DNA from 2 places in the Peribacillus sp. FSL K6-1552 genome. Region 2 is predicted to be linked to the other one. Evidence: predicted binding sites of a transcription regulator. Region 2 holds the regulator's gene; the other holds the start of a gene.
What was found. Region 2 encodes Rex, which represses fermentation and respiration genes when NADH is low (regulators of the CRP and FNR family bind a similar motif). Its sites were predicted from a motif close to TTGTGAAATATTTCACAA; they were not measured.
Positions count from the first base shown of each region.

Region 1: the regulator Rex is predicted to act here: its motif matches at 2,252-2,269, upstream of NST21_RS14055 (nitrate/nitrite transporter).

Region 1 covers NZ_JBBOST010000001.1:2,899,558-2,904,541, reverse strand. The annotation lists gene nirB (nitrite reductase large subunit NirB) at 1-765, opposite strand, end outside; gene NST21_RS14055 (nitrate/nitrite transporter) at 908-2,113, opposite strand; gene NST21_RS14050 (ribonuclease H-like YkuK family protein) at 2,896-3,438, shown strand; RNA gene ssrS (6S RNA) at 3,656-3,842, opposite strand; gene NST21_RS14040 (SRPBCC family protein) at 4,343-4,840, opposite strand; gene NST21_RS14035 (ArsR/SmtB family transcription factor) at 4,956-4,984, opposite strand, start outside.
Region 2 covers NZ_JBBOST010000001.1:319,318-324,301, forward strand. The annotation lists gene NST21_RS01650 (ABC-F family ATP-binding cassette domain-containing protein) at 1-1,200, opposite strand, end outside; gene moaC (cyclic pyranopterin monophosphate synthase MoaC) at 1,331-1,840, shown strand; gene NST21_RS01660 (redox-sensing transcriptional repressor Rex) at 1,875-2,534, shown strand; gene NST21_RS01665 (YdiK family protein) at 2,563-2,778, opposite strand; gene NST21_RS01670 (CPBP family intramembrane glutamic endopeptidase) at 2,775-3,500, opposite strand; gene groES (co-chaperone GroES) at 3,837-4,121, shown strand; gene groL (chaperonin GroEL) at 4,181-4,984, shown strand, end outside.

The sequences.
Region 1 (4,984 bases), 2.6 Mb from region 2:
TGTATTAATTCCGCTTTCCTTAGCCAATTGAATATTTGGTCTAACTCCTGCAGCCATCACTACTAAATCGGCTTCTACCTCCGTTCCATCATTAAAACGCACTCGCTCTACACGGTCGTTACCAATTATCTCCATGGTCTCCTTTTTTAAAAGAAAGCGCATCCCTTGGTTTTCTAACTCTTTTTGCAGCAAAATGGAAGCCGTTGAATCAAGCTGCCTCTCCATTAAATAACCAGCAATATGAACAACATTCACTTCCATACCAAGGTTTAACAGCCCTCTCGCTGCTTCTAAACCTAATAAACCGCCTCCAATGACTACTGCTTTTGTATATTGCTTTGAAGTTTCAATCATTTTTTGACAATCTTCAATTGTTCGAAATGCAATAACTCCTTCTTTATCAACACCGGTTACAGGAAGAATAAACGGGACAGAACCTGTAGCAATGATGAGCTTATCATAGTAAACTTCCCTTTCTTTGTCTGTTTTTAACAATCGATTCTCTCTCTCGATTTTCACTACCGTTTCTCCTGTGAACAGTTGGATATTATGCTTCTTATACCAGTTTCGATCATTTATCTTAATATCTTCAAATGATGTGTTGCCTTGCAGCACAGTCGACAATAAGATTCGATTATAGTTAACGTGTGGTTCACTACCGAAAATAGTAATCTCAAAAGCATTAGGATTATTCATAATAATTGACTCAATGCAACGCAATCCCGCCATACCGTTCCCAACTAATACTAGTTTTTGTCTATACATTTACTAACCTCCAACAAGTAATGAATTTTAGTATTAAACCATTGATAGGTAAGCAAATAATAAAGAGCTAATAGTGTTATCATTTAGCTCTCTAAAATGATTTATTTTTGTATTTTCTCCTTCTTTTTATTGAAAAATTGTTCTAGATTTTAACTGAATTCTTTCCAAGTACCCACGATTTTCTCCATGAGAGTTGAGCAAGAACCAAGATCATGAACGCCAAAATTCCAATTGCAGAAAATACTATAAATCCTGTAGCATATGTTCCAGTAATCTGTTTTAACGTTCCAAGTATGTTTGGAACCAAGAATCCGCCAACACCTCCAGCAGCTCCTACAATTCCTGTGATAAAACCAATTTCTTTAGAAAATCGCTGTGGAACTAACTGAAAGACAGCCCCGTTGCCCATTCCAAGAAATAGCATTCCGAGAAACAGTAAGATCGTAACGGTAGAAAAAGAATAAAGAAAACTAATACCAAACATACATAATGTGAGTCCGACAAATAAAAACATAAGTAGTTTAACTCCACCTATTTTATCGGCAATAAATCCTCCAACAGGACGAAAGAAACTTCCAGCGATGACACATAATGTAACAAATTCCCCGGCCCTTACTCTTGTTAACCCATACTCATCAACAAAAAAGATGCTTAAAAAGCTAGTAAACCCAATAAACCCTCCAAAAGTCACACTGTAGAGAATACAGAAATACCAAGTATCTCTAATTTTAAATACGTTGAAATATTCCTTGAGTGGTTTTGCAGGCGGTTGAGATGGGGCGTCCTTTGCAATTAAAATATAAATGACAAATACGATGGTTAAAGGAATCAAAGCTAACCCCATCACATTATGCCAACCAATAGACTCTGCAATACGCGGTCCAAACAATGTCGCAAACAGAGTTCCGCTGTTACCGGCTCCGGCAATGCCCATCGCAAGACCCTGTAAGTGAGGGGGATACCAGCGGCTAGCCATAGGAAGTGCTGCAGCAAAACTTGCACCTGCAACTCCGAGTAAAATCCCAATTAAATAGAGTTCCGCTAAACTTTCTCCGAATAACCATCCCCAAAAAAGTGGAATCATCGTAACAAGCATCCCACCGATCGCAGTTTTTCGTGGACCGATCCGATCAGTCAAAAAACCAAGAACGATTCGGAAAAACGAGCCTCCCAAAATCGGAATAGCTACAATCAAACCTTTTTCAGCTGGGGATAGCCCGAAATCCTTTGTAATATAGACACCGAGTGCACCTAGTAATACCCAAATCATGAAACTAATATCAAAATATAGGAATGAAGCTAATAATGACGGAGCATGCCCGCTTTTTTTCAATTCGGATATTTTCACTTTTCATCTCTCCTATCTTTTATTCATTGAATATTCACTTATTTTACTATTATAAAGGTGAGATTTCTTTATTCATGTAAGAAAACATTACATACTTTTTTTGAAAGTTATAGAATTTTAATACTTTAAAGCAGTTATTAGTTAAAATTTTCATAATTTCAAATTTGGATTTTCTTCGATAAACCTTACTCTGTCATATCATTTGGATGATGTTTGGATCTTTTCTAAGGTGATATATAAAATTACAAGCTTAATTTATTTTTCAGTTAAAGCCGAGATACACCAATCGATAACTTCTATTAACTTTTTTTCGTAAAAGATTATCATGAAATTCTTCTTTCTTACAAAAAAAAAGAGAAGCCTGAGGCTCAGACTTCTGTTCGCTTTAAATCTCTACATTTTAAAATAAATGGCTTACTTAACATCTGTATAAGGAATCAATAAGTTAGAAACCGAAAAAATTCCTAATGGATGCTCTTTCTATGTATGTTTAGTTAGGGATATATATTTTCGAACCGTTAACGATTCAAACTATTAATGAGCTTCATCAGCAAAGGTCGTTCTCGTCCATATCGGTATCTCTCAAATAGATTTTTCATTAAGGATTTTGCTTACTTAATAAGAGCTCTTTCTTACATTTCCTTTTATTGATGACTACGTCTTCATTTGGGGGTTGTTTTACTCACTGCACGAAACAAGAACTTACTTCATATGATGTGTTATTGGCGGGAAGTAGATATCGAACAATCAGTAATAGCCAGGGAAAGGTTGGGTGCAACAATATGAGGCAATATCCAATTCATAACATTCCATTTCAAAATCTTCAGGAAAAAAACATGTCATTTGAAGAGGTATTCGAACATATTGTAGAGTTCATGAAATTAAATCCATCTGGTAACTATCGATTGATGGTCGGTACTGATTCTCAAGTACATAAAAAACATACGGTTTTCATTACAGGCATTGTGATACAGCAGGTCGGGAATGGTGTGTGGGCTTGTATTAGAAAAGTGACGATTCCTAGAAGGATGACCCAATTACATGAACGTATTTCCCATGAATTGTCGTTAACTGAGGAGATTGTATCCATGTTTACGGAAGAAAGAAAAAATCAGTTGATCGATATTGTACTGCCTGCTGTATATCAAGGGGCAACGTTCATCATGGAGGGCCACATTGATATCGGGATTGGAAAACGGAACAAAACAAGTGAGTTTGTAAAAGAAATGGTAGCTAGGATGGAATCCATGGGAGTGGAACCCAAAATTAAACCCAATGCTTTCGTTGCCTCAAGTTATGCCAATCGGTATACAAAGCAAGAATAAATGTTGCCAAAACAACATGTAAGGTACCAAGCTGTAAACAATGGCATTTTTTTAAAAAAAGTAGAACGGTTGAAAAAAATATATTAGTTCAAAATGGGTTCGATATTATCGGTTCGGTTCTTCAGACTACAAAGCGATACATACAATTCCTATAGGACGTTGTGAAAAAAACAGCACAAAACCGGCCTCAGACCGAGACCGGTTTCAACATTTAAAGATGTAAGCCGCCATTGCCGTATTCAGTAAGAAAGTTTTAAACCACCACTCCTCAAAGTGGGTGTTTGCAGAAACAATCCTGTTGTCCAAGTCAGTGACAAGGCATAACATTCCTGTTTCAATATAAAACTCCCTATTACAGCTTAAAGGTTAAAACTTAATAATCATTACGAACAGCGCAGCTTCTATAGTTATATTACCTAAACTCCGCTCATTCAGCAATGTGAATAATTACCATTATCTAAAAAGATTCAGCAAAGCCCTATACAACCTAAAAATAGCTATGAATGAATTGAACATTTGTAAATCAAAATATCGGTATATTCCCATTTTTACTAACTTAAATGATCACTGTCTCAAGAGTTTATATAACACCCATTCGATAAAAATATATTTATATTGAATGAAACGATTGATTAAAAAAACCTATATAACCCCTGGTTTTTTTCTTGAAGGTGTAATCCTGTTTCTTTGTTAGAAAAGGTGGGCAGGGCGAAATTTTTTTCATATCCTTCCCTGGCTACTGATATAATAGAATCTATTAAAAAAGGTCAACCAGTAATTTTTATTGGTCGACCTTATAATACGAACTATCCGATAGTTAAACAAGCACCTTATTTTCTATTGCATTATTGCGTATTTCCGAAATAAAAGCACGAGCGAAAGTAGACGCTCGTGTGAATGTAATTTAAGATGGATAATTAATTTTACCAGTTTCAACTAATTGTTTTAACCCTTCAAACATATAACCCCAACCTTGTTCAGTTTGACTATTATATTCATTCTGTGCTTTTTCAATGTCTTCCTCAGTCCAACCTTTTTCGTGAGGAACGACAATCAATTGTGTGAAGGTCATCTCGCAACCATTTTCAAAAGGTTTAATTTCAACGGTAATCCTGTCCTCCGTATCACTGAATTGTGGCATTTTAAATGTGAAAACTAATTTACTTGGTGAGTCAACTTCTATGTACTTACCAACTGCCCTGTAATCTTTACCTTCTCTATGGTCGACAATTTCCCAGAAGCCACCTACTATAGGCTCATTGTTAGCCACTTTATTCGTTGATTCCATTGTAAAAAACCATTTTCTCATCATTTCTGGGTTCAACCAAGCGTCAAATACTCTTTCCGCCGGGACATCAAAACGACGAATCATAGTAAGTGTTGTTGTTGATGTATTAACCATCTTTATCAACCTTTCCTAAATAAGTTAATTATTAAATTGTACTAATAATCTAATGTTCTTCCTTTTTGGCTTTATTTAGCTCACATCCAAGAACATCAAACTGCCTGTTTCAAAATCACTCATAAAAACGAAGCCATTCTGTAG
Region 2 (4,984 bases):
TTGATCGTAGTAGCTGACCTCGACGTTCGTTCCAAAACGGAAATCGCCAGAAATTGCAGGCAGCTTGGATATAATAGTTTTCAATAACGTCGATTTACCAACGCCATTTGGACCGACAAGGGCAATACTTTCTCCTTTTGTCATCCGAGAGTTAATATTATTAGATACTGTTTCCCCTTCATAACCAATAGCTAAGCTTTGAAGATGAAGTACTTCGTTTCCGCTTTGCTTTTCAATTTGGAAGGAAAAATTAGCAGATTTTTCGTCACCTTGTGGCCTGTCCAATACGTCCATCTTTTCGAGCTGCTTGCGCCTGCTTTGCGCTCTTTTCGTGGTCGAAGCTCTTGTGATATTACGTTGAACAAAGTCACGCAGCTTTTCGATTTCACCTTGTTGTTTTTCGAATTGCTTCATGTCCCGTTCATAATCTTCCGCTTTTCCTTCTAAGTAAGAACTGTAATTACCATAGTACTTTTTCATATTATTTCTTGAAATTTCATACACCTGGTTTACAACTTTATCTAGAAAATAGCGGTCATGGGAAACAATAAGTACAGCACCTTGGTAACTTTGTAAATATTGTTCAAGCCAGGAGAGAGTTTCGATATCCAGGTGGTTTGTTGGCTCATCGAGAATCAATATATCGGGCTTCTTTAAAAGCAGCTTTCCTAATGCAAGCCGTGTTTTTTGGCCTCCACTCAACGTGGAAATGAGAGTGGAATAGTCAAAGTCACCAAACTGAAGACCATGTAATACGGAACGGATATCTGCTTCATATTGATAGCCCCCCTTTTCTTTAAAGGCTACCTGTAAAGTGTCATATTCATTTAACACCTTTTGGTAAAGTATTTCGTCTTCAAAAGTGTCAGGCTTGGCCATTTCGGCCTCAAGTCTGCGCAGTTCTTTCTCTTGCTCTATCAGGTCTTTGAATACAGTCAGCATCTCATTCCAAATGGAAAGTTCAGATTCTAAACCTGTATCCTGTGCCATATAGCCAATAGTGACGCCTTTGGGTTTGATGATCTCACCGCCATCATGGGAAAGTTGTCCGGCTATGATTTTTAGCAGAGTTGATTTTCCAGCGCCGTTTCGGCCAACTAGGGCAATTCGATCTTTATTTTGAACTTCGAGCTTCATATTTGATAAAATAAGTTCAGCTCCGTAATATTTGGATAGTTGATTGATTTGTAATAAAATCATAAATTTTCACCTCAATTGATTATTGTTAGTGTAACGTATTATAGTAATTATCGGCAACAGCTGAGGTTTAAGCAAAAACAAGCTGTTACATAATGTGGAATAATAGTGTATGATTTAGGAGGGGTTATTAATGGGGGACTTAACGCATTTTAATGAACAAGGCAGAGCTAAAATGGTTGATGTGAGTGCGAAGCCTGAAACCATTCGGACGGCAACAGCTCAATCGAGTATCTTATTGAACGATGAAATATATGAAAAAATCACGAACCAGAAAATGAAAAAAGGTGATGTTCTGTCAGTTGCACAGGTTGCAGGCATCATGGCAAGCAAAAATACATCCAATATAATCCCGATGTGTCACCCTATTTCTCTACAAGGGGTCAATATAGCCTTTGATTGGGTAAAAGAAGAACAAGGTTATAGGCTTAAAATAGAAACAGAAGCCAAGACAAAAGGGAGTACAGGTGTTGAAATGGAAGCGTTAACAGCTGCATCTGTGACCGCTTTAACTGTCTACGATATGTGTAAGGCTATTGATAAAGGAATGGTAATCGGGCCTACATTTTTAGTGGAGAAAACAGGTGGGGTGTCTAGTAGCGATTACAAAAGACAGTTGAATCAAACAGATAAAGAAGAATAAGTTTGAAAAGCATGTGTGAAGGCGGGGAAGAACGATGAACCATGACCCAAAGATACCGCAGGCAACGGCCAAAAGGTTGCCCTTATATTATCGATTTTTAAAGAACTTACATTCCTCAGGTAAACAAAGAGTATCCTCGGCAGAGCTTAGCGAAGCTGTAAAAGTTGATTCGGCTACAATTCGCCGTGATTTTTCCTACTTTGGCGCGCTTGGAAAAAAGGGCTACGGCTATAATGTGAATTATTTACTATCCTTCTTCAGAAAAACACTAGATCAAGATGAATTGACAAAAGTGGCTTTAATTGGAGTAGGGAATTTAGGGACCGCTTTTTTAAATTACAATTTTTTGAAAAATAATAATACAAAGATTGAAATGGCATTTGAAGTTTCTGAAGATAAGGTTGGAAAGCGAATTGCTGATGTACCAATCTATCATATGGACCAAATAGATACCCTTTTGCAGGAAAATAATATTACAGCAGCTATTTTGACAGTACCTGCCCAAGTGGCTCAGACGATAACCGATCGTTTAGTTAAAGCTGATATTAAAGGAATATTGAATTTCACTCCTGCTCGGCTGACTGTACCGCCGTCTATAAGAGTTCACCATATTGACCTGGCCGTAGAGCTTCAGTCTCTCATCTACTTTTTAAAGCATTATCCTGTGGTAGAAGAAGTTGCATTAGAGGAATAAAAAAAACGCTGCGTCTTCGCAGCGTTTTTTATTTTTTCTTCTTATTGTTTGTGGATTTAATTTTAAAGTGCAGCATGATCATGCGTAACCCTGACCCAAAGTCAAGAGTCGCAATAAGTACGAGTATGTAGGCAAAGATTCCCCATCCTGATGAACTGACGCTTTGGATTGCGATAGCCGTAAAAAGAGCTCCTAAGGCTGTATAGATGATACCGATAAATAGTGGTGATTGACGACGTTTCATAATAAACCTCCGATAAAGGCCTGTGCAGTATCTAGCATTTTCTCAATATCTTCTCTATATAACACTTGAAGGATGATAACAAGGGTATTCATTGCAATATGTGCCACCATCGACACAAGGATACGACCTGTTTGCGCATAAAGAAATGCAAAGGTGAAGCCCATTGCTGTATATAAAAGAAGATGTTCGAGTTCACCATGCGCCAAGCCGAAAATAACTGAGCTGATTAAAGCTGAAATAAAGAAATTAAAGCGTTTATTAAGTGATCCGAAAATGATTTTCCGGAAAAGGATTTCTTCCAAAATAGGTCCAATTACTGAAGTCACGAAAATGACCATTGGGACTTCGTATATGAGTGAAATAAGATTCTGCGTATTTTCAGATTCAGACTTCACCCCGAGCATTTGTTCAATGCTTCCAGCTAAGCTTTGAGCAATAAGAGCCAGAAATACACCTGCTATCGCCCACAATATAGACGTAGGGATTGAAGCTTGATTGCGTGTGTCTATCCTTTCCCTCATATCTTTTCTCATCAAAATTAAAATCAGTGATAGAGCTGCGAGAAAGCTGAATACAATCCAATATGCTGCCGCTTTAACTTTGAGTTCATCAGCAGGCATTCCGCTTAAAGATCCAATCAGCATGAAAATAGGCATCCCAACAATACTGGATAATTGCATGGCTATGTAAGTGATGATGACGAACCAATATTCTTTTTTCAAAAATGAAAACTCCTTTTATTTAGTCCGCCATTTCTCTTATAACGGTCCTGACATGGGGACAATCTCTAAACGTATACTCCAAAATGGTATCAAATAATGAGACAGAACTCCACTTAAACGTACGCATAAGAGAACATTTCATCTCCTTTGTTAAAAGAAACATTATCCTAAAGTAGTATACCCGGAATTTATCAGAAATTAATAAAAAATTTTCGATAAGATACTTGCAAAAAAGGCTCGGTTTATTTAATATTATAAATGTGTTAGCACTCGATGATGAAGAGTGCTAATAATCATAAAGCAAATTATCAAGAGAATATGAGGAGGTTGTTTCACTTGTTAAAACCATTAGGTGATCGCGTTATTATTGAACTAGTTCAATCTGAAGAAAAAACGGCAAGCGGTATTGTTCTTCCTGATACTGCAAAAGAAAAGCCACAAGAAGGTAAGGTCGTAGCAGTTGGTACGGGCCGTGTTCTTGAAAATGGCGAACGTGTTGCTTTAGAGGTTGCCCAAGGCGATCTAATTATCTTCTCAAAATATGCTGGTACTGAAGTGAAATACGAAGATACTGAATACTTAATTTTACGTGAAAGCGACATTTTAGCTGTTATTGGCTAATTATACATCATACTTAACTGAACGAAAATTTTCTTAAAATTTTAGGGAGGTACTTATAAATGGCTAAAGAAATTAAATTTAGTGAAGAAGCACGCCGCTCAATGCTTCGTGGTGTGGACGCACTTGCAGATGCAGTTAAAGTAACGCTTGGACCAAAAGGTCGTAACGTGGTTCTTGAGAAAAAATTCGGTTCACCGCTTATCACAAATGACGGTGTAACAATCGCTAAAGAAATCGAATTAGAAGATGCATTCGAAAACATGGGTGCGAAATTGGTTGCTGAAGTAGCAAGCAAAACAAACGACGTAGCTGGTGACGGTACAACTACTGCAACGGTTCTAGCGCAAGCAATGATCCGTGAAGGTCTTAAAAACGTAACAGCTGGTGCTAACCCAATGGGTATCCGTAAAGGAATCGAAAAAGCGGTTAATACTGCAATTGCAGAATTAAAAGCCATTTCTCAACCTGTTGAAAACAAAGAATCGATTGCACAAGTTGCTGCTATCTCTTCAGCTGATGAAGAAGTAGGCCAACTGATTGCTGAAGCTATGGAACGTGTTGGTAACGACGGCGTCATCACAATCGAAGAGTCTAAAGGTTTCACAACTGAATTGGACGTTGTAGAAGGTATGCAGTTCGACCGTGGATATGCTTCCCCTTACATGGTTACAGATTCAGATAAAATGGAAGCTGTTTTAGACAATCCATATATCTTAATCACGGATAAAAAAGTAACGAATATCCAAGAAATCCTTCCTGTACTTGAGCAAGTTGTTCAACAAGGAAAACCACTATTATTGATTGCTGAAGATGTAGAAGGCGAAGCGCTTGCAACTCTTGTTGTGAACAAACTTCGTGGAACA